DNA from 2 places in the Metabacillus hrfriensis genome. Region 1 is predicted to be linked to the other one. Evidence: riboswitches for the same ligand, from Rfam matches in the RefSeq annotation. Region 1 holds a riboswitch; the other holds the start of a gene.
What was found. A riboswitch is a leader RNA that binds a small molecule or an ion and turns the genes downstream of it on or off. The one in region 1 is predicted to bind cyclic di-AMP.
Positions count from the first base shown of each region.

Region 1 (9,968 bases):
CTTTCTCCGTGTTCTGCTTTACTTTTTGACGGCCAGAAAATCTTCCCGCCTAAAACCGCCATGAAAAAAGGAACAATTGTAAACAAAGCTACTAGTAAAATAGCAACTCCAACCGCAACCGCAGAAGCAGATTGATAGAGTTTAAACTGTGAAAAACCAATCGCTGCAAAGCCTATCATAACGGCGACACCGCTGAAAAACACTGTGCGTCCGGCATTGCGGTAAGTTGCCACAATGGCTTCAGGAACGGTTTCATGAGCAGATAATTCTTCTTTAAACCTGCTTAAAATCAAAATACAATAATCTGTTCCGATCCCAAACAAGACGGCAACTAAAAAGATTTGAGTATAATTGGAAATCGGAAAATGAAATGAATCGACTAAAAACGAAACAATTGATTGTGAAGCTAAATAACTAAATCCAACTGCAAGCAGCGGAATAAGAGGTGCCACGATTGATCTGAAAACCAAGAGCAGAACGCCTAATATAAAGACAACTGTAATGCCTTCTGTCTTTTTCAGGCCCTCTTCTGAACTTTTCATCAAATCTTCATTGATCATCCAGTTCCCCGTATAATCGTGATCTACTTTTACTTCATGGATCGCACTGTATAAGGCTTCTCTGACCTCATCAGGCTCACGTTCATTCCAGGCTACATTGATTGAGGCCAATATTGCTTTTCCATCCTTGGATACAAGCTGTTCTTTTAAACTATCTTCATTAAAATGCGTGAGAATTTCTGTAATTCCAAGCTTATCTTCATTCTTCTCAAGCAGCCTGATGGCTTTTTCAGCTTCGGCTATTTCTGTTTTCGTCAGTTTTTTCTCACTGTAAAAAACAAGTGCAACGCTGCTTTCATCTCCGCCGCCTTCATCCTTCTGCACTTCGCCTAAAATCTCAGAGGCATATGAGGAAGAATACCCTTCAGGAACATCAATCTGTCCTTTTTCCCTCACTAAATCCGCCATATTCGGGGCCGCAAACAATAATCCTGCCACAACAGCAAGCCAGGCAATCAGAACAAGCCATTTGCTTTTAATAATTGTCTTCATGATCTTCCCCCAGTTATTGTTCTTTGCTTTCTATTAAAACTTTATTGAGTTTTTCATACGTTTCTATAAATTGTTTAATTTCCATCGGATCGAACTTATTAATGAAGGATTCCACAAGTTTATGAATCCGGTCTTCTGCTTTTTCATACAGTTCATTTCCTTTATCGGTGAGCGTCAAATAGACAACGCGGCGGTCATTTTCATCACGCGTCCGCTCAATCAGTCCTTTTTCAAACATTCTTGTGATAATCGCGGTTATCGCGCTTTTTTTCACATTAAACACTTCTGCCAATTCAGAAGATGTGCATGATTGTGCATGATTGATATACCTGAGCATATAGTGCTGGTCATTCGTCAGATCACTTCCAATCTGCTCTTTGACCAGATTCTCGGCAATGCTTGTAACAGAAAAAGATACCGCTATGTACCGGTCTACCAGTTCTTTAATATTTTCTCCTGACATTTTTCCACCTCATTTCATCGATTGTTCTATTGTTTAATTATTCACTTGTTTAACTATTAACATATTTAACTTTAATGTCCGAATAAAAAAATGTCAATACATGCACACTGCCATTTCTTTTACCCATAAGAAAAGGAGCTCTTTTAAAGAGCTCCTTGATATTCCCGCTATTTTTTCAGATGATACGGAACGGTAGTGACAATGACATTTCTTTTATACAGCAGAAACGTCCTTATTAAGATACTTGACTGGTTATGAAGAATATTGTGCCAGCTTTTTTTTGGAATAAATTGCGGGATTAAAACCGTAACCCTATAGTTGGATTCACTTGCTTTTTTCTCTACTGTATCAATGAATTTAGTCAACGGCTGAATGATGCTTCGATAATAAGACTGCAGAGTTACAAGCCGAATATCCGGCTGCCACTTGTTCCATTTATCTTCAAATATTTTTTCATCGACTCGTTCAAATGAAACGTAAACCGCAATGATTTGATCTGCGGATAATGATTTTGCATAGTTCAAAGAATTTTCTACTACGTGAGTCATTCCGGCTACCGGCACGATAATGACATTCCCTTCAATCGGCTTGATCGGCTCGCATGTTGTGAGTCTCAGCTGATCTCCAACGGCCACATAGTGCTTCTTAATTTGATGAAATCCTAAAACGATAAGAGGCAAAAAGATCAGCACCGCCCAAACCTGCGAGAACTTTGTTATGAAGAACATCATCATGACAAGAAAGCTGATAAGTGCTCCAGTTAAATTTATCGCAAGTTTAACCGCCCAGCCTTTAGGCTTCTCACGCAGCCACTTCACGAGCATCCCTGTCTGGGATAAGGTAAATGGAATAAACACGCCTACTGCATAAAGGGGGATGAGCTGTTCTGTCTGCCCTTTAAAAATAATAATTAGTAAAATGGACGTGACTCCAAGAGTGATGATCCCATTTGAATACCCTAATCGGTCGCCTCTCATCGTAAACATTCTTGCAATGTATTTATCTTTTGCAAGGTTGAATGCAAGCAATGGAAAAGCAGAGTATCCAGTGTTGGCAGCGAGAACAAGAATCATAGCTGTCGTTCCCTGGATAAAATAATACATAAAGTTTCTTCCAAACGTTTCAGCTGCAATTTGGGAAACAACGGTTTCTTCGTGTTTTGGAGCTATCCCGAAGTAATAGGCTAAAAATACGATTCCTGAAAATAAAATGGCAAGCAATAACCCCATTGCCATCAGCGTTCTGACTGCGTTTCTAGGACCAGGTTCCTTAAAATTCGGTATCGCATTTGAGATTGCTTCGACCCCAGTTAAGGCAGAACTTCCTGAAGCAAAGGCTCTCAGCAGCAAAAATAAACTAATGCCTGCAACAGGAGTCCCTATCGGTGCATGCAAATCAGATGAAACATCCCCGGTTATGATTTTATATATCCCTACCCCTATTAAAATAAAAAGGGCCAATACAAACAAATAGACTGGATAGGCTAAAATCGAAGCCGATTCGGTGATTCCTCTGAGATTTAGTATGGTGATAAAAACAACCAGCAAACAAGCAATGATGACATTATGATCATGTAAGCCTGGAAATGCAGAAGTAATCGCATCTGTTCCTGCTGAGACACTTACAGCTACTGTCAATATGTAATCGACTAAGAGTGAACCTCCTGCAACTAAACCTGCATTTTCTCCAAGGTTTTCTTTTGAAACGACATATGCTCCTCCTCCATGTGGATAAGCATAGATAATTTGACGGTAGGATAAGATCAGAGCCGTTAATAAAAATAGTACCCCTACTGCAATTGGCATGGAGTACCAAAATGCAACAGCACTTATTGTTACTAAGACAAGCAGGATCTGCTCTGGCCCGTACGCTACAGAAGATAAGGCATCTGAAGACAGAATAGCCAGTGCTTTCTTTTTATTTAATTTTTGCTCTCCTAATTCTGTAGATTTTAAGGGAGCCCCAATGATTATTCTTTTAAGCATAGATAACATTTCTGCACCACCATTTTTTCGCCCTTTGACCTTTTTCTTGAAGGTATCATTTAAGAAAGTAAATATTTAATTAGCGAATCAATCATAATTGTCCGCAAGTCATTACGAACAGCATAATGGACATTAGGATCCCAGTCTCACCGCTACACATCCTCTCTTTTAACGCTTACGGGGTTAGCTGACGGATTCGGGACAAAAGAGTATCCCTACCTATATGAATAGGATTCACCCCTTTGCGAAAATTATCACAATATCGGGTTCCCCGCTCCTTATGGATTAAGCGAATAATAAATATGAAACTGTTGGTTATCATACTCCTATCCTTAAGAGTTGTAAATAAAAATAATTCATATCCTTTGACTTTTTTAATCCAATAAGCTACCGGTCAATAAAAGGAGGAAATGTATGATGTTGTGCCATTGCGCTAACACTATTTTTATTCAAGCATAGGAGGATTTTAATGATTAAAGAAAACATACCGATAATATCTGATGAATTTTTAGATGAAGTGACAAAAGAGATCAATAAGGTATACGGTTTTGAAAATAATCCAATAGAAAAAGCAGATCGGGAGTTTCATGCGGAAGAAGAATGAAACTTAGGATTACATGCAAATTATTGATGTCACGCACTACTTTTATAAAGGAGATTTTCCAATTGAAAAAACACTTAATAACTGCTGGAATGCTGATTATGTCCTTAGTCTTCGTCATGTCGCCGATAAAAACTGATGCAAAAGACATGACACAGGCACGCGAAGAATGCATCACAAAAGAAACGCTTGCTTTAAAAGAAAGCATGAGGAGGCTCTGGACTGATCATGCGGTTTGGACAAAAAGCTATGTGGTCAGTTCCCTTAACGATCTTGAGAATCAAAAAGAGCTGCTTGCAAGGCTCTTAAAAAATCAGGATGACATTGGCAATGCCATTAAGCCTTATTACGGGGAAGAAGCAGGAAACAAGCTTGCTGAGCTCTTAAGAGAACACATTCTGATTGCAGGAAAATTGACTGCAGCTGCAAAAAGCGGCAATCAATCTGACTTTAAGAAATTTAATACTGAATGGCATAAGAATGCAGATGACATGGCCAAGTTCTTGAGCAGCGCAAATCCGAACTGGTCTGAAAAAGAACTGAAGGAAGCATTATATATTCATCTTCAATTTATTTCTGAAGATCTGTCTGCCCGACTTAAAAAGGATTGGAATGCGAGTATTGAAGCATTTGATAAAGGGCTGGATCATTTGATGATGCTGTCCGATGTTCTTTCGGCAGGAATTATGAAGCAGTTTCCAGAAAAATTCTAGCTTATCTATTGAATATAAGTTTACTTCAAGATTTGTTTGTGTTGCTTCGTATGAAAATCGCAATTTCATTAGTCTTAAATAAAGGGAAGATCCCCAAAGGATCTTCCCTCTTTTTTATTATTGATTTTATTGCGGCTTTTTTCAGGGTGGAGGCGATTTTCTTCCCTAATACACTGCTTTGGTGTACTTTTATCAAGGCGAGCGCGGTATGTATGGCCAATTAATATTGCTTAATTTTCTCCGAGAATGTAATGCTCGCTTTTCTTCTTGCTTTCCTGATTAACGAGCGCTCCTCACCTGAATCAAATAAATATTTTTCCTCTTCTGTTTCAGGATAAACTCCCGGAACGGCTTTTGGCTTACCATGTTCATTCAATGAAACAAATGTGATAAAGCTTGTCGCTGCTACTCTGGATTCACCGCTTATTAAATCTTCTGCCGTTACTTTTACGAATACCTCCATTGATGATCTTCCCGTGAAAGTGACGAAAGACTCAAGATGCACCGCATCAGTCGGTCGAATCGGATGCAGAAAATCCACCGAATCCATGGATGCTGTGACACATTCTGACCGGCAATGTTTCGCAGCTGAAATTGAGGCTACAACATCTATTGAAGCCATTAATTTCCCGCCGAACAAGGTTTGATGATTATTCGTATCAGGCGGCAGTACACGGTTTGTTTGAAAAACTCTTGATTCTGAACACGGTTTGCTGTTAGGTATCTGTGTCATAGTAATCTCCTTTTTAATTGCATTTTTTTAGAATTTTGCTGAATTTCTTTCTCAAAGTATGGACTTCTTCTAAGCTTCGTATGCTGTTCATAAGTATATCCAAGCATGATTAAAGGCCCCTCACTAAAAGCAAAAGCCCCTAAAGCAATTCCAAAGGGCCTGCGGTTTTCCATATACTCTGCAGGTAGGACAATTGAGGTTGTCCAGGCTATGCTTTAATTCTAGAATTAAAACATTCCAGCTCCATGGAAGGTCCCCTAGTCCCTAGCATCAGGATTTATTTTCCTGCCTTTTACTCAGATGCCCATATTCTAACATATTTTCCTAATGCCCTTTGCTGATATTAAACGTTTCAATCCTGTTACAATTCTTCAGATCGGCTCGATAAGGTTTCTTTTTCACAGGATTTCCTTTATAATGCGCACTAGATGATTTTTTTTCAAAAGAAAAAATTATACTTCTAGCTTGAAGGAAGGAGATCGATTATGAAAAAAGTAATGTTATCATTAATAACCGGTCTAATGGCCGTTGTTTTAGCAGCATGCGGAGGCAATGAAGAAAGCAAAGAAGCAAAAAATGATGATAAAGCAAAAACAGCCGAAACCGATCAGCAGAAGGATCAGCAAAAACAAATGGAAGAAATGCAAAAGAAATTAGAAGCGCAGCAAGTGGATGAAAAGAAAACTGTTGCTCTTGTGAATGACGAAAAAATCCTTGGCAGCGATTATAACAGCGTCCTGCAGTCGACTCAGGGCCAAATGCAGCAAATGGGACAAGACCCTACTTCTAAAGAAGCTGCAGAGCAAGTGAAAAAACAAACACTTGACAGCTTAGTCGGACAAACCCTGCTGCTTCAAGAGGCAAACAAAAAAGGCTATAAAGCATCTGATGAAGACGTTAAAAAACAGCTTGACGAAACGAAAAAACAGTTTAAAACCGAAAAAGAATTCGAAGCAGCTCTTAAGAAATCAGGCATGGACATGAAAACACTTGAAGCTCAAATTGCAGATGATATTAAATTCAGACAGTATGTTGAAAAAGAAGTGCCTGCAGGTGAAATCTCAGCTGAAGAAATTCAAAAAACATATGACCAATACGCTGAGCAAGGAAAAAGCAGCGGACAGGAAGTTCCAAAACTAGAAGAAGTAAAACCTCAGATTGAACAATCTCTTCAGCAGCAAAAACAGCAGGAACAGCTTGCTCAAAAAGTGGAAGAATTGAAGAAAAACGCGAAGATTGATCTTAAGATTTAACAGCTAAAAAACCCCCTGTGCCAGAAGGCAAGGGGGTTTTTTAGCTCTGTCAGTGCAAATCAGGTTTTTAGTGTAAATCAAGGATTTATCCGTATTAAGCAAACCTGATTTTATCGCCTGAATTTGAGTTCCCTCAATGAATCTGCTTTTCAAATATCACATACCGATCATTATACTTCGTGATTCTCTCCAGCAAAACGGCATTCACGATCAGAATCACAAGTGAGATCAGCAGTGTAATTTGTGCCCCCACAAAAAATAAACCGCTTGACTGACCAGCCATCATTCCAACAGCAGGCAGGATAATCAAGCCTCCAATGTTCTGCGCTTCCTGATATGTTTTGACACGCGAGGAGATAAAGACGTTAAGCAAGACCGTCATAAGAGACACCATTGGTGAGAGACAAAAGATCAGAGCGAGCCAATTGGCAGATGGAAAGATCATTTCTCCAAACAGCTGAAAACCCAGAATATTAATAATCAATCCGCTCACTAAAAAGCTTAAAAAGGAGACGAGAAGAGACGGAATAAAAGATCCAAGAATTTTGCTCACAAAGAGAGTTTTAATCGGCACAGGAGAAAAAAGCAGACTCTCAAGTGTACGCCGCTCCTTTTCCCCTGCAAAGCTGTTGGCGGCCACCACACTTGCCGTGATTATCGGCACCAGCAAAAACAAGGACGGAAGCATGTAGTTAATAAACAAATAAACAAATTGCTGTTCGGCTGTTTCAAGCACGAGATTCTCCTGTTTTAAATGAGTCAGGAAACTGCTGATCAGCTTCTGTGCATCATTTCCCGCCATCTCTTCGATATCAAAAATAAGAGCACTTCCAAGGAGAGCTGCAGGTATGATTGCTGAAAAAATAACCGGAATAATAATCAGCGTAGCAAACAAATTTTTGCTGCGAAAAATATCCCTTAAATCTTTTTTGATAATCGCCTTCATCATTGCGCTATTCATTGTGCATCTCCCTTACTTTAAAATAAATAGATTCAAGATCATTATTTAAAATTTCTGCGGAATAGACATGATGATTTTCTAAAATCCCCCTCAGTAAAAAAGGGATATCAATTTTTGCAGGCAGTGTGAAGATGACTTCGCCTTCTGCTCGCTGTTCACAACGAAACTCCAAGTATTCTTTTCTATGAAGCTTCATATCTGTGTTTACTTTTACCTTGATTTCTTTTAAATACTTTTTCTCAAGTTCAGCCATTGTGCCTTGCTCAACAATGGTTTGATGCTCAAGAAACGCGAAGGAATCGCAAACAGCTTCCAGCTGATGCAGTACATGAGAACAGATAATCATAGTTGTGCCGGTTTCTTCGTTGTATTTTTTCAAATATGCGAGGACCATTTTGATGCCGTCCGGATCGAGGCCATTTGTCGGTTCATCCAGAAACAGCAATTTGGGACTGTGTAATAGCGCTTTTCCGAGCGCAAGTCTTTTTTTCATGCCTGTACTGTATGTTCCTGCAGGTTTATCTTTATGCTCAGCTAGATCAAACAGCTCAAGCAATTGAATGATTCTGGATTTATCCTTGACTCCATATAAATCTGCAAAAAAAGCTAAGTTTTCTTCACCGCTTAATTGATGATACAAACCTGCACCTTCTGTAACAATGCCTGAAATCTTTCTGATCTCATCGCCATGTGTTACAGGATCATGATTCAAGATCGAAATCGTCCCGCTGTCAGCTTTAATGACGCCGTTTAGTATTCGGATAAATGTTGTTTTCCCGGCTCCGTTTGGTCCAAGGAGTCCTACAATCTTTCCCTGTTCTGCTTTAAAATTGACGTTCTTCAGCACAGTCTGACTTCCAAACGTTTTTGTAACACCTGCGACTTCAATCATCTGTATTCAAGCTCCCTTTTTAATAGAATAATGGAATAAACAGCAGCTGCATCGAGATATGAGCAAACATGTGCGAGACGATTGCATACTCAAACCCTTTTTTCCAATAGAGGTAACCAAAAAACAAACCTCCGATACCATTCAGCAGGAAGCAGCGGAAAAGAATCATACCAGTCAAATCACCAAATACCATTGAAGTGAACGGTAAATGACCGGCAGCAAATACTAGTGAAGCAATGATGATGGCAGCCCAGATATAAAATTTAAGCAGCTGCTGCCTCTTTCTTCCAGCCGTTTTTTGAAAAATCCATGCCAGCAAACTCACTAAAAACAGCCGCATCAGGGTTTCCTCAAACACTCCGCCTGCCAGAACACCCGCGAATAATCCGAGCCAAGAGAATTCAGGCGTGCTCTCCCCTATCTGCTGAATCTGATACTGAAAATAAAAGCGGTCTGAGCCGACAATCATGAATCCCGTCACAGTTCCAAGAACAATGGAAAGCAACAGAGATGAACGGTTGAATAGCCTCTTTTTTCCTTTTTCAAAGAGAGATTGCAGGATGTCAAAAGAAAAACCAGTATTTCGTGCCAGTTTAAAACCAAGAAAAGCAAGGATGAAACTCATGATAAATAATTGAACAGATGATACTAGAGATAAAACAACCAAGGAGGCACCGCCGGTCATTTCCTCAAATTCATTTGCAGACATCGCTGATTTTAATAACTCCATTTGATATGGCAGCAAAAGAAAGCCAGATGCAAAACAGATCCCTGAAATCAACAAAGCCAGTTTCAAATCCATTCTCTTCATTAGCCTCTCCCTCTTCAGCTTTTACGTTTTTTTACTTTTGCCTTCAGGTATGACAATCGTTGCAATGTTTCTTCCTGTACGTTCGGGCGAAGGTTCATTAAGCATGGCCTTTTGCAGCAGTTCACCCATCCCCTTTAACAGTTCCATAAATTCGGAATCTGATAAATGGATATTTGCTACAGTGTAACTTACTCCATCTTTCATCAAATCTGCTTCTCCCTGCTGTAAATAATTCTCATACATGCCCATCAGCTGAGTGGTAAAATTCATGAATAATTCTAAATGCTCTTCACTTGATAAGGATAAAAAGTCTTCTTGCGACTGAACGGATGGCTGATTTAGCATATAAACTTTTTCAACCGTTCCTCTTATTTGATTTTCTTTTACAACTTGAATGATTTTGGCTTCAAGAAGTTTATTAAGATGTCTGTACAGTGTCGCCTGAGGAACATCTTTCGCCCGCTCCCCCAATTGGCTGACTGTCATTTCTTTGCCGTTCAGCAG
Region 1 covers NZ_CP126116.1:1,331,615-1,341,582, reverse strand. The annotation lists gene QLQ22_RS06635 (MMPL family transporter) at 1-1,052, opposite strand, end outside; gene QLQ22_RS06630 (MarR family winged helix-turn-helix transcriptional regulator) at 1,066-1,515, opposite strand; gene QLQ22_RS06625 (APC family permease) at 1,683-3,509, opposite strand; cyclic di-AMP (ydaO/yuaA leader) riboswitch at 3,657-3,802, opposite strand; gene QLQ22_RS06620 (bacitracin ABC transporter ATP-binding protein) at 3,970-4,104, shown strand; gene QLQ22_RS06615 (glycosyltransferase) at 4,167-4,814, shown strand; gene QLQ22_RS06610 (acyl-CoA thioesterase) at 5,035-5,547, opposite strand; gene QLQ22_RS06600 (SurA N-terminal domain-containing protein) at 6,033-6,800, shown strand; gene QLQ22_RS06595 (ABC transporter permease subunit) at 6,934-7,761, opposite strand; gene QLQ22_RS06590 (ABC transporter ATP-binding protein) at 7,754-8,653, opposite strand; gene QLQ22_RS06585 (CPBP family intramembrane glutamic endopeptidase) at 8,673-9,464, opposite strand; gene QLQ22_RS06580 (helix-turn-helix domain-containing protein) at 9,486-9,968, opposite strand, start outside.

Region 2 (9,968 bases), 2.0 Mb from region 1:
GGCAAAAAGCTGTTCAGCTGACTGTGCAAGATGTAGAAGAGTTTTTGGAAGCGACAAAATAAATAAACCGGAAACAGGCATGGTTCTGCTGCCTGTTTCCGTTTTTTTTATGGCTTGTAAATGTAGAAAAAAACGAGAAAATCTCCCTTGCCTTTTACTCAATCCGCTCGATCCAGCTGTTTATTTCTCGAATGACCTGATCTTGTTGAACAAAGACATTGATCTGGGCTTTGTTATCTCCTTTTTGTTCTCCGTAAATGCCAAACTGTGCATGATTGCCGCCGTTAATTTTGTAATAAAAGGTATTGTCAGACAATAGGTGTTTCGTTTCTTTTATTTCATCCAGGGTTGTTAATCCGTCATGTTCTGCATAGATGGTCAGAATCGGAAAATGTGTGTTTGAAAAATCACTGGAATCTGCCGGATAAGCAGCAAGCAGGAAAAGCCCTTTTATATTTTCCTGATGTTCAAACGCGTAAATAGAAGCAGCCGAACCTCCGAGAGAGTGTCCTCCAATGTACCAATTTTCAATCTCGTCTCTATCATTTATAATTTTATCTGCTTTGCTGATGCCTGCAATAGCAAGGTTAAAGGGCATTTTAGGAATTAAGACAGTGAACCCTTTTTGAGTTAACTGCTCTGCAAGATAGGCATATGCTCTCGGATCAACTTTTGCTCCAGGATATAGAATGATGCCATTATTCGTTTTTTGGTTTTCAGGCTGAAACAGCAAATACCCATTTTTATCATTTTGATCCAGTAAATTAGTAGTGTAAAACAGTTCTTCAGCCGGTTTATAGGTGATTTGGGACCAGATATAAAATCCTGCAAAAGAGAGAATCATTCCCCCTGATGCAATCAGAAAAAAATTTTTTATCCACTTTTTCATGGTTAAAACTCCTTAAAGTAAGAACGTTTTTTGCTAAATTTTATGTTCAAATCCAATTAAAGGCAAATTTTTATATTTGCAAAAATTAAATCTTGTATTTAGAATAGTAGTATAACTTAATAAATATACGCTTAATCCTAAAATGGGAACGGGGGAACCAAACTGTGCAGTTGCACTGGGGTGAATCCTTTATGGTCAAAAGGTAGGACACTCTTCGTCCGAATCCGACAGCTAACCTCGTATGCGGTGGAGAGACTCATCTGTGGAAATGTTATAATTATTCAAATTGACGAATAAAACCGCGAGAATTCTCTCGCGGTTTTTTGTATTTTTTAAAAAAACTCCCACATATATGTTTCTCTTTCTCTATTTATTGGGAATTAAACACTATCTATTACTTTTTTACGGAGGTTTTATATGAAACTAGCAACGAAAATCATCATTGGTCTTATTCTGGGGGCAATTGTCGGCCTCATTCTTAATATCACGGCTCCGGATTTATTTAAACAGTTAGACACGTTCCTATTTACCCCGCTTGGAAAAATCTTTTTAAACTTAATCAATATGCTCGTCGTACCAATAGTCTTCTTTTCTATTACTCTGGGAGTTGCTGGGTTAGGAGATCCAAAGAAATTAGGAAGAATAGGTGTTAAAACGGTCACCTACTTTTTAGTAACAACAGCAGTAGCCATTGTTATAGGCTTAATCCTTGCACTGACCATTCAGCCCGGCAATGTAGGTGAATTCGATACAAAGTCCGCTGAATATAAAGCTGAAGAAGCTCCATCTGTTGCAGAAACATTCTTAAATATGATTCCGACGAATCCTGTTAAAGCATTTGCCGATGGTAATATGCTGCAAATTATTATTTTCTCAATTTTTGTTGGCCTTGGCATCACGTTTCTTGGAAAGAAAGCAAATACATTATTTAAGGTAGTTGAGCAAGGCAATGATTTAATGATGTATTTAGTAAATCTAGTGATGAAATTCGCTCCATACGGTACTTTCGGTCTTATTGCTACTGCTGTAGGCAGTCAAGGTTTAGACGCCCTTAAAGCAATGGGACTCTACATGGGAGTTGTAATGCTTGCACTTGTGATTCATGCTATTGTCACCTATGGTTCATCCATTCTTTTTCTGGCAAAGCAAAGCCCGATCTGGTTCTTTAAAAATTTCGCTCCTGCCATGGCAGTAGCTTTCAGTACATCAAGCAGTAATGCGACACTTCCTGTATCTATGGAAACAGCGCAAAAGCGTCTGAAGGTTCCAGAGCCGATCTCAAGTTTCGTTCAGCCGCTCGGCGCAACCATTAATATGGATGGAACGGCCATTATGCAGGGTGTAGCAACAATCTTTATCGCTCAAGTCTACAATATTGATCTTTCTTTCACTCAGTTGCTGACAGTAGTACTTACAGCTGTTCTCGCTTCAATTGGAACAGCCGGTGTACCAGGAGTTGGACTTATCATGCTTGCGATGGTCTTAAACTCTGTAGGCCTTCCCGTAGCAGGCATCGCCTTGATCATCGGTATAGACCGTCTGCTGGATATGGCTCGTACAGCAGTTAATATTACAGGAGATGCGGCATGTGCAGTGATTGTAGCAGAAACAGAAAAGAAACATGGAGACTTTAAATTTCCTGAAATGGAAGAAAAATTGTCATAATGAGAAAGACGGCCTAAAGTGGCCGTCTTTTTTATTAAAGACAATAAGCCCTTGCAGAAGCTGATATGGAGCGGCAACGGCATTCAGTTCGGTTTCCGTTGTTTTGAACACGCTGAGACTGCAAAGAGCCAAACTGTAAACTTCCGGCACAAAGTCCATGTGGGCTTGGTGTTTTTAACTTGCTCATGTGTGATCTGGAAAGATACTGATAGAAATCCGGTTTATGCAGATAAAACTGCAATTTACACTGATAGAACATCAATTTAAATGAATAACGCTTCAATATATGCTGTTAAACCACAACTTCTTCGCATCATATCAGTCTTTCAAAGAATTTAAAATAAACAGATATGCTGAGTAAATAAGACTTGAGAGCGCTTAAACGGTTATATTTGCTCAATTTTAACTAATTTCTGCAATAATTGGCTCTTTACTGTCCAATTCAACAGGAGTAAGATACTTTCATAAATACATTTCAGATATTCTTAATTCGCTTAATCCATTACGGAGCGGGGGACCCAATTTTGCTGGCATCTTTTGCAGCTTGGGGTGAATCCTTTACTGGTAGGGCTACTCTCATTGCCCGAACCCGACAGCTAACTTCGCAAGCGTTCTTGAGAGAGGATAATGAAACTAATGTGATCTTAAAAAATCAGACACAGCGGTTCATGGGACCTCTGTGTCTTTTTGTGTGCAAAAATTAGTATTGAAAGAAGGAAATCCTGTTGAAAAAGCAATTTGCTGTATTTGGACTTGGCCGTTTTGGAGGAAGTCTTGTAAAGGAATTTCATGAGTTGGGGATGGAAGTTTTAGCGGTCGATAAAGATGATGAAAAGGTTCAATATTATTCTCAATATGCGACACTTGCTGTGCAGGCAAATGCAATTGATGAGGCGACACTGAAGCAGCTTGGCGTGCGTAACGTAGATCATGCCTTTGTGTCGTTTGGAGATGATATTGAAGCAAGCATCTTGACATCACTTCTGCTAAAAGAAATGGAGATTCCGCAAGTATGGGCAAAAGCTCAAAATGACTATCATCAGAAGGTTTTAGACAAAATAGGTGTAAACAAAGTCATTCATCCTGAACGTGACATGGCAAAGCGGATTGCCCATCATATTATTTCAGAAAAAATGATTGATTATATTGAGCTTTCAAAGGAATACAGCATGGTAGAGCTGATTGCTTCAGCAAAAATTCACCGTAAAACATTAATTGATTTAGATATTAGGGCAAGATATGGATGTAATATTGTCGGGATTCAGCGGGATGAAGAGATGATTGTTTCGCCTCCTGCCGAAGAATCCATCAAATCAGGTGATATTCTGCTTGTGATTGGACGGAATAAGGACATCAGCCGTTTCGAGGAGGAGGGCATATAGGTGATAAGCTCAAATAAACTGCAAAAAATGATTCGGTTTAATCCATCACAGCTATTGGTTACTATTTTCGCAGTTGGAATTGCAGGAGGATCTGCCTTATTGATGCTGCCTGTTTCAACTCATGAACCGATTAGATGGATTGATGCGTTATTTATTGCTACATCCGCGATGACTGTAACAGGACTTGCACCTGTGGACCCCGGATCAACCTTTACTTATACCGGACAATTTATCATTGCTATGCTGATTCAGCTTGGCGGATTAGGGATCATGTCATTTGGGGTTCTGATTTATATCCTCTTAGGGAGGAAAATTGGCATTAAAGAAAGATTAGTGATGCAAACTGCGCTGAATCAAACCTCCATTGGCGGAGTTATAAATTTAGTAAAGTATTTGTTTTACTTTTCCCTTTCAATTGAATTCATTGCAATGATCTTTTTATCGTTTAGATGGATACCCGAGTATGGGTGGTCTAAAGGTCTTTTCTACAGTTTTTTTCACGCAATTTCTGCATTTAATAATGCGGGTTTCGCTCTTTGGCCGGATAATTTAATGAGGTATGTAGGAGATCCGCTTATAAACCTGGTGCTGTCATCTCTTTTTATAATAGGAGGTATAGGTTTTACAGTGCTTGTTGATGTATGGAGAAAGCGCAGCTTTAAAAAGTTTTCATTGCATACAAAGCTGATGCTTGTCGGTACACTTGTGATAAATGTAACAGCGATGTTTATTATTTTTGTTATTGAATATTCCAATCCTGCTACACTTGGAGACCTTTCTTCGGGAAGTAAGCTATTAGCTTCATATTTCCAGGCGGTAACGCCCAGAACCGCAGGTTTTAATACATTGGATATGGCAAGTCTGGAAGATACAACTCTTTTTCTAATGGTCATCCTTATGTTTATTGGAGCAGGGAGTGCATCAACTGGCGGTGGAATAAAGTTAACTACAGCCATCATCATTCTGCTGGCAACCATTACTTTTTTGCGGGGCAGAGAAGAAATAAGCATTGCGAAACGCTCAATTAACACTAGATATATAGTGAAAGCTCTTGCCATTACAGTGGCAAGTCTGCTATTTGTACTAGTGTCCGTGTTTATCTTAACCTTATCGGAAAATCTTACTTTTATGGAAATTTTATTTGAAGTTGTTTCTGCTTTTGGTACAGTAGGACTGTCAATGTCTGTTACTCCTAAATTATCAGATTTGGGAAAAGAAGTGATCATTTTTATTATGTTCTTAGGGAAAGTTGGGCCATTGACGCTCTTGTTCTCTATTGCTAAACCACAAAAACAAAAAATTAAATATCCTAACGAAGATATATTAACAGGATGAAAAAAAGGCTTCGCATCTGCGAAGCCTTTTTTATTATAGATTTGAGAGGATCAGCGAAGCAAGTACGCCTAAAGAAGCAATCAAACCTACAATCGGACCGCCTTCTTCGAATGCTTCCGGCATCATCGTCGAGGCCACCATTGCAATGATGCCGCCTGCTGCAAAGGCTCCAATAAATGCAATCACTGCAGTGTCGGCATTCTGCAGCAGCGAGAAGCCGAGAAATGAGCTGAGAGAAGAAAGAAGTAAAACGATCAGCCACATGAAAAGGATCTTTTTTTTGGAATAGCCATCTTTACGCAATCCGACAGAGCTTGAAAGACCCTCTGGAAAATTGCTGATAAAAACAGCTGTCACCATTAAGAAGCTGACTGTATTCTCCTGAAGCAGGCTGACGCCGATAATAACCGACTCAGGAATAGCATCAATAACAGTTCCGATAAAAATGGATACTCCTGAGTGATTATCCGGGTTTTGCTTTGAGCGTTTTCTGTCGCTTCCGCCCTTATTTGTAATCAGCAATTCACACACTGTAAATGTCAAAGATCCAAAAATGAATCCGCCCGATGCTGCCAGCAGTCCCCCGTCATCCACTGATTCCCTAAGCAGTTCAAAGGAAGCTGCCCCGATCAGGACACCTGTTCCAAACGACATAATAAAACCTAAAACCTTGCGCGGTATCTCCTTGTAGATGCCAAGCAAAGCACCTAATAAAATAGAGGAACCAGCAAAAGCTCCCCACATCGCAGCCTGCAGCATTCGACTGAGTCCCTCCTAACTTACTATCTACCGTTAGCTTACCAAATATCTAACAAAGAATGCAAAAAGCACATATCGAATAAAGGGAATATTCTGTAAAATAAGTTGTAAGCGATTTAATAAAGAGAGGTGCTGATTTAATTGGATGCTAATTTGCTGTTTAATCTGAAGAAATTTATGGATGCAGAACTTTATGAATATACCGTTCAGAGACTGTCAAAATTTCAAAAGCTTTGTTTTGAAGAAATTGATCAGCGTGCAGCGCATACGGATAGAGAGGGACAGCCAAAGCTTATCCGCTATGATAAATTTGGAAATGATGTCTCGGAAGTCTGGCTGAACGAGGGGTATAAAAAAACAATTCAAGACACCTATCAAACAGGGATTGTCGGCTATCTGCATAAAAACATTCCTGAATTGAACAGAAAGGCAGACTATCACTATTCATATGCTTAAGGATATCTTCTGTCTCAGGTTGAATCAGGGTTTTATTGTCCAGTCACCCTTACGATGGCAGCTGCCTATTTAATTGACGAATATGCAGATGAGGAATTGAAGGCGAAATATTTACCTCATGCCATCTCAACAGGTGATGTTGAGCTTTATGAAGGAGCTACTTTTTTAACGGAAAGACAGGGCGGATCAGATGTGGGTGCAAATGAAACTAAAGCCGTAAAAGCTGACATGGGGTATCATCTTTATGGTGAAAAATATTTTGCGAGCAATGCGGGTGCATGCAAAATAGCAGCAGTTCTTGCCAGGATGGAGGGAGCGCCTGCTGGAACAAAGGGATTGTCTCTTTTCTTAGTTCCCTGGAAAAAGGACGATGGAACTTCAAATCAAATTCATATCAGACGTCTCAAAGATAAATTGGGGGTAAGAGCAGTTCCATCGGCTGAGGTCGAATTAAATGGGGCGGAAGCATTCTTGATCGGTGATCCATCCAGAGGGTTTTACTACATGATGGAGGCACTTAATCTTTCGAGAATCTCGAATGCCATCACATCTGCCGGAATAATGAGAAGAGCTTATATTGAAGCAAAAGGCTATGCAGAGCAGCGGATAGCTTTTGGCAAAAAGCTGACGGAATCTTCGATGATTCAGGAAACGCTGTGTAAAATGGCTGTGCGGCAGGAAGTTCAGACCAGTGCATGCTTTGAACTAATTCAGCTTTTTGACAAGGTAATGAGAGAAAAGACTTCCACAGATGAAGAAAAAATGCTGACCCATCTTTTCATTGCGTTATTAAAAGCAAAGACGGCAGAAGAGGCAATTGCATTTTCGCATGAGGCAATCGAAATGCATGGCGGAAATGGATATATTGAAGATTTTGTAACGCCAAGACTGCTGCGGGATTCTCAAGTACTGACAGTATGGGAGGGTACGGCAAATATACTTGGTTTAGAAGTATTGCGTCTCATTAAAAAGCATGCTGTTCATCTTTTGTTTCTCTCATGGATTAGAAAGAATTCGGCCGGCAGCACAGCCATTCATAATGGGATAAGGGATCTTGAAGATCTGCTGGCTTTTCTGGAAAATCAGAAAGAAGCTGGATGGAAGTTTCATGCGAAAAAATTATCCGCTTTAATGTGCGATCTGCTGTTAAGCACCGTTGCGCTGAAAGATGCAAAATCAGGAGATCAGCGGAAACAGGCAATTGCAGATATATGGCTTGAAGACTGCTGGAACAAATCCTATAAGGATGAAAAAATGCTGGCCATAAAATATTATGATTTAATTGTTGAATCTAAGGGATCTGTTAAGAATGCATATATATAGAAGAAAACGAAAAAAGTCTTCCGGATGGAAGACTTTTTTCGTTTAAAAGGGTTAAGCATATATGAATTGGTTGGGAGACAAAATTATTTCTCGAGAACGATTTTCTCAAGTTCATCGAGCATTAAGTTAGCAGCTTTTACACCGCCTGCAGTGTTCCAAATCGCATCATCAACTTGGTAGGCTTTGCCAGCCTTTACTGCATCAAGGTTTTTCCAAAGCGGATCATTTGTAAATTCTTCTGCCTGTTTTTCAGCATCAGCTTTTGTTTCAGCAGGAGCATAAGTGAAGTAGAATAAATAATCTCCATCCATTTCAGGAATTAGTTCTTTTGTTACTTCGCGAACAAATAAATCATCCGGATTGTCTGAAAATAACTTTTCAAGGTTTGCTGGACGTGCGAATCCTAACTCTTCAAGAATGACACCAGAGAATGTATCTTTATAATAAATGCGTGTTGTTCCAGCCATGAAGCGAACGACTGAAATTTCCTGATCTAGTTTATCACCGGCTTTTGCTTTGATATCAGCAATGCGGGCATCATAGTCAGCAAGCACTTTTTTGCCTTCTTCTTCACGGTTTAATGCTTTAGCGTAGAAGCTGAAGTTTTCTTTCCAGTCGCCTCTAAGTGTTTCAGCATAAACAGTTGGAGCGATTTTGCTTAATTTTTCATATTGGTCTTCCTGACGCATTTTGTTTCCGATAATTAAATCAGGTTTTAATGCAGCGATTGCTTCTACATTAAGGGCACTTTCATCCCCAACAACTTCAACGTCTGTCATTTCATCTGAAATGTGATCATACCAAGGATCGCCTAACCAGGATTTAACAGCACCAACAGGTTTAACACCCATTGCAAGCAAAGCTTCTGTTCCTTCATTTGTCAAAATGACTACTTTTTCAGGTTTTTTAGGCACTTCAGTTGTTCCCATTGCATGTTCAACAGTATATGATTCGCTTTCTTTATCTTTGCTGCCAGTATCACCAGCTGTTTTATCTTTCTCGTTGTTTCCGCATGCTGCTAGAAGTACTGCTGATAAAACGATTGCAATAAGTGACAGCCATGCTTTTTGATATGTAGCTTGCATTTGTTGTTACCCCCATATTTTTGTTTGATAATGATTTTCATTTACAAGTTAAATATTAATTTTTTTACTATCAGTTGTCAATATTTAATTGAAAATGATTTTCATTTGCGGATAAAATATTAATTTTTCTGATTTTGATTGCCAATATTTAATTGAAAATGATTTTCAAATTCAATTGACTTTGTTACAATAGCTTTAGAAAAATATTAAGAAGTGATGGTTTCACATCAAGAGGTATAAATATGTTATTACAGACTAATTTAGTGAAAATAGCTGGACTTATCACTGGTTTTATTTTGCTTTTAGTGAGTATTTGTGCAAGTGTCGTGCTTGGCTATACACAAACCTCGTGGGAAACAGCCATTAATGCGCTTACAAATTTCGATGGTTCTAACGAACATTTAATTATTCAGACAGTAAGGCTTCCTAGAGCAGCAACAGCTGTTGTGGTTGGAGCAAGCCTTGCAGTTGCAGGGGCACTGATGCAGGCTCTTACTAAAAATCCGCTGGCATCTCCGGGCGTATTCGGGATTAATGCCGGAGCGGGATTCTTTGTTGTGATTGCCGTATCCATATTTGGCGTCAGCTCTTTGCAGGCCTTCACTTGGATTTCCTTTTTAGGAGCGGCAGCAGCTGCTTTCACTGTTTATTTTGCAGGTTCTTTTGGGAGAGAAGGATTAACACCAATGAAGCTTACATTGGCCGGAGCAGCGATGGCTGCTTTGTTTTCCTCTCTGACGCAAGGATTTCTTGTAAGTAACGAAGCTGCATTGGATCAAGTATTATTTTGGCTTGCCGGATCTGTTCAGGGAAGGAAGCTAGAGCTTCTCTATAGTGTGCTTCCTTATATAGGAATTGCTTTTGTTATCTGTGTCTTTCTTGCATCCAAGATCAACCTGCTGATGATGGGTGAAGATGTCGCAAAGGGGCTCGGCCAGAAAACAGGCATCGTCAAATTAATGACGGCTGCCGTTATTATTCTGCTTGCAGGAGGCGCAGTTGCGATTGCAGGTCCTGTTGGATTTGTAGGGATTGTCATTCCGCATATTGCCCGTTTCTTTGTCGGGAATGATC
Region 2 covers NZ_CP126116.1:4,405,606-4,415,573, reverse strand. The annotation lists gene QLQ22_RS21965 (M3 family oligoendopeptidase) at 1-62, shown strand, start outside; gene QLQ22_RS21960 (alpha/beta hydrolase) at 155-889, opposite strand; cyclic di-AMP (ydaO/yuaA leader) riboswitch at 1,008-1,150, shown strand; gene QLQ22_RS21955 (dicarboxylate/amino acid:cation symporter) at 1,307-2,554, shown strand; partial or broken gene QLQ22_RS25205 (cation transporter) at 2,622-2,693, shown strand; cyclic di-AMP (ydaO/yuaA leader) riboswitch at 3,036-3,180, shown strand; gene QLQ22_RS21950 (potassium channel family protein) at 3,280-3,936, shown strand; gene QLQ22_RS21945 (TrkH family potassium uptake protein) at 3,964-5,271, shown strand; gene QLQ22_RS21940 (ZIP family metal transporter) at 5,305-6,030, opposite strand; partial or broken gene QLQ22_RS21935 (acyl-CoA dehydrogenase family protein) at 6,208-7,809, shown strand; gene QLQ22_RS21930 (ABC transporter substrate-binding protein) at 7,893-8,894, opposite strand; gene QLQ22_RS21925 (FecCD family ABC transporter permease) at 9,137-9,968, shown strand, end outside.
Region 2: linked by a shared signal. The riboswitch ahead of QLQ22_RS21955 (dicarboxylate/amino acid:cation symporter) and the one ahead of QLQ22_RS06625 (APC family permease) in region 1 are both predicted to bind cyclic di-AMP.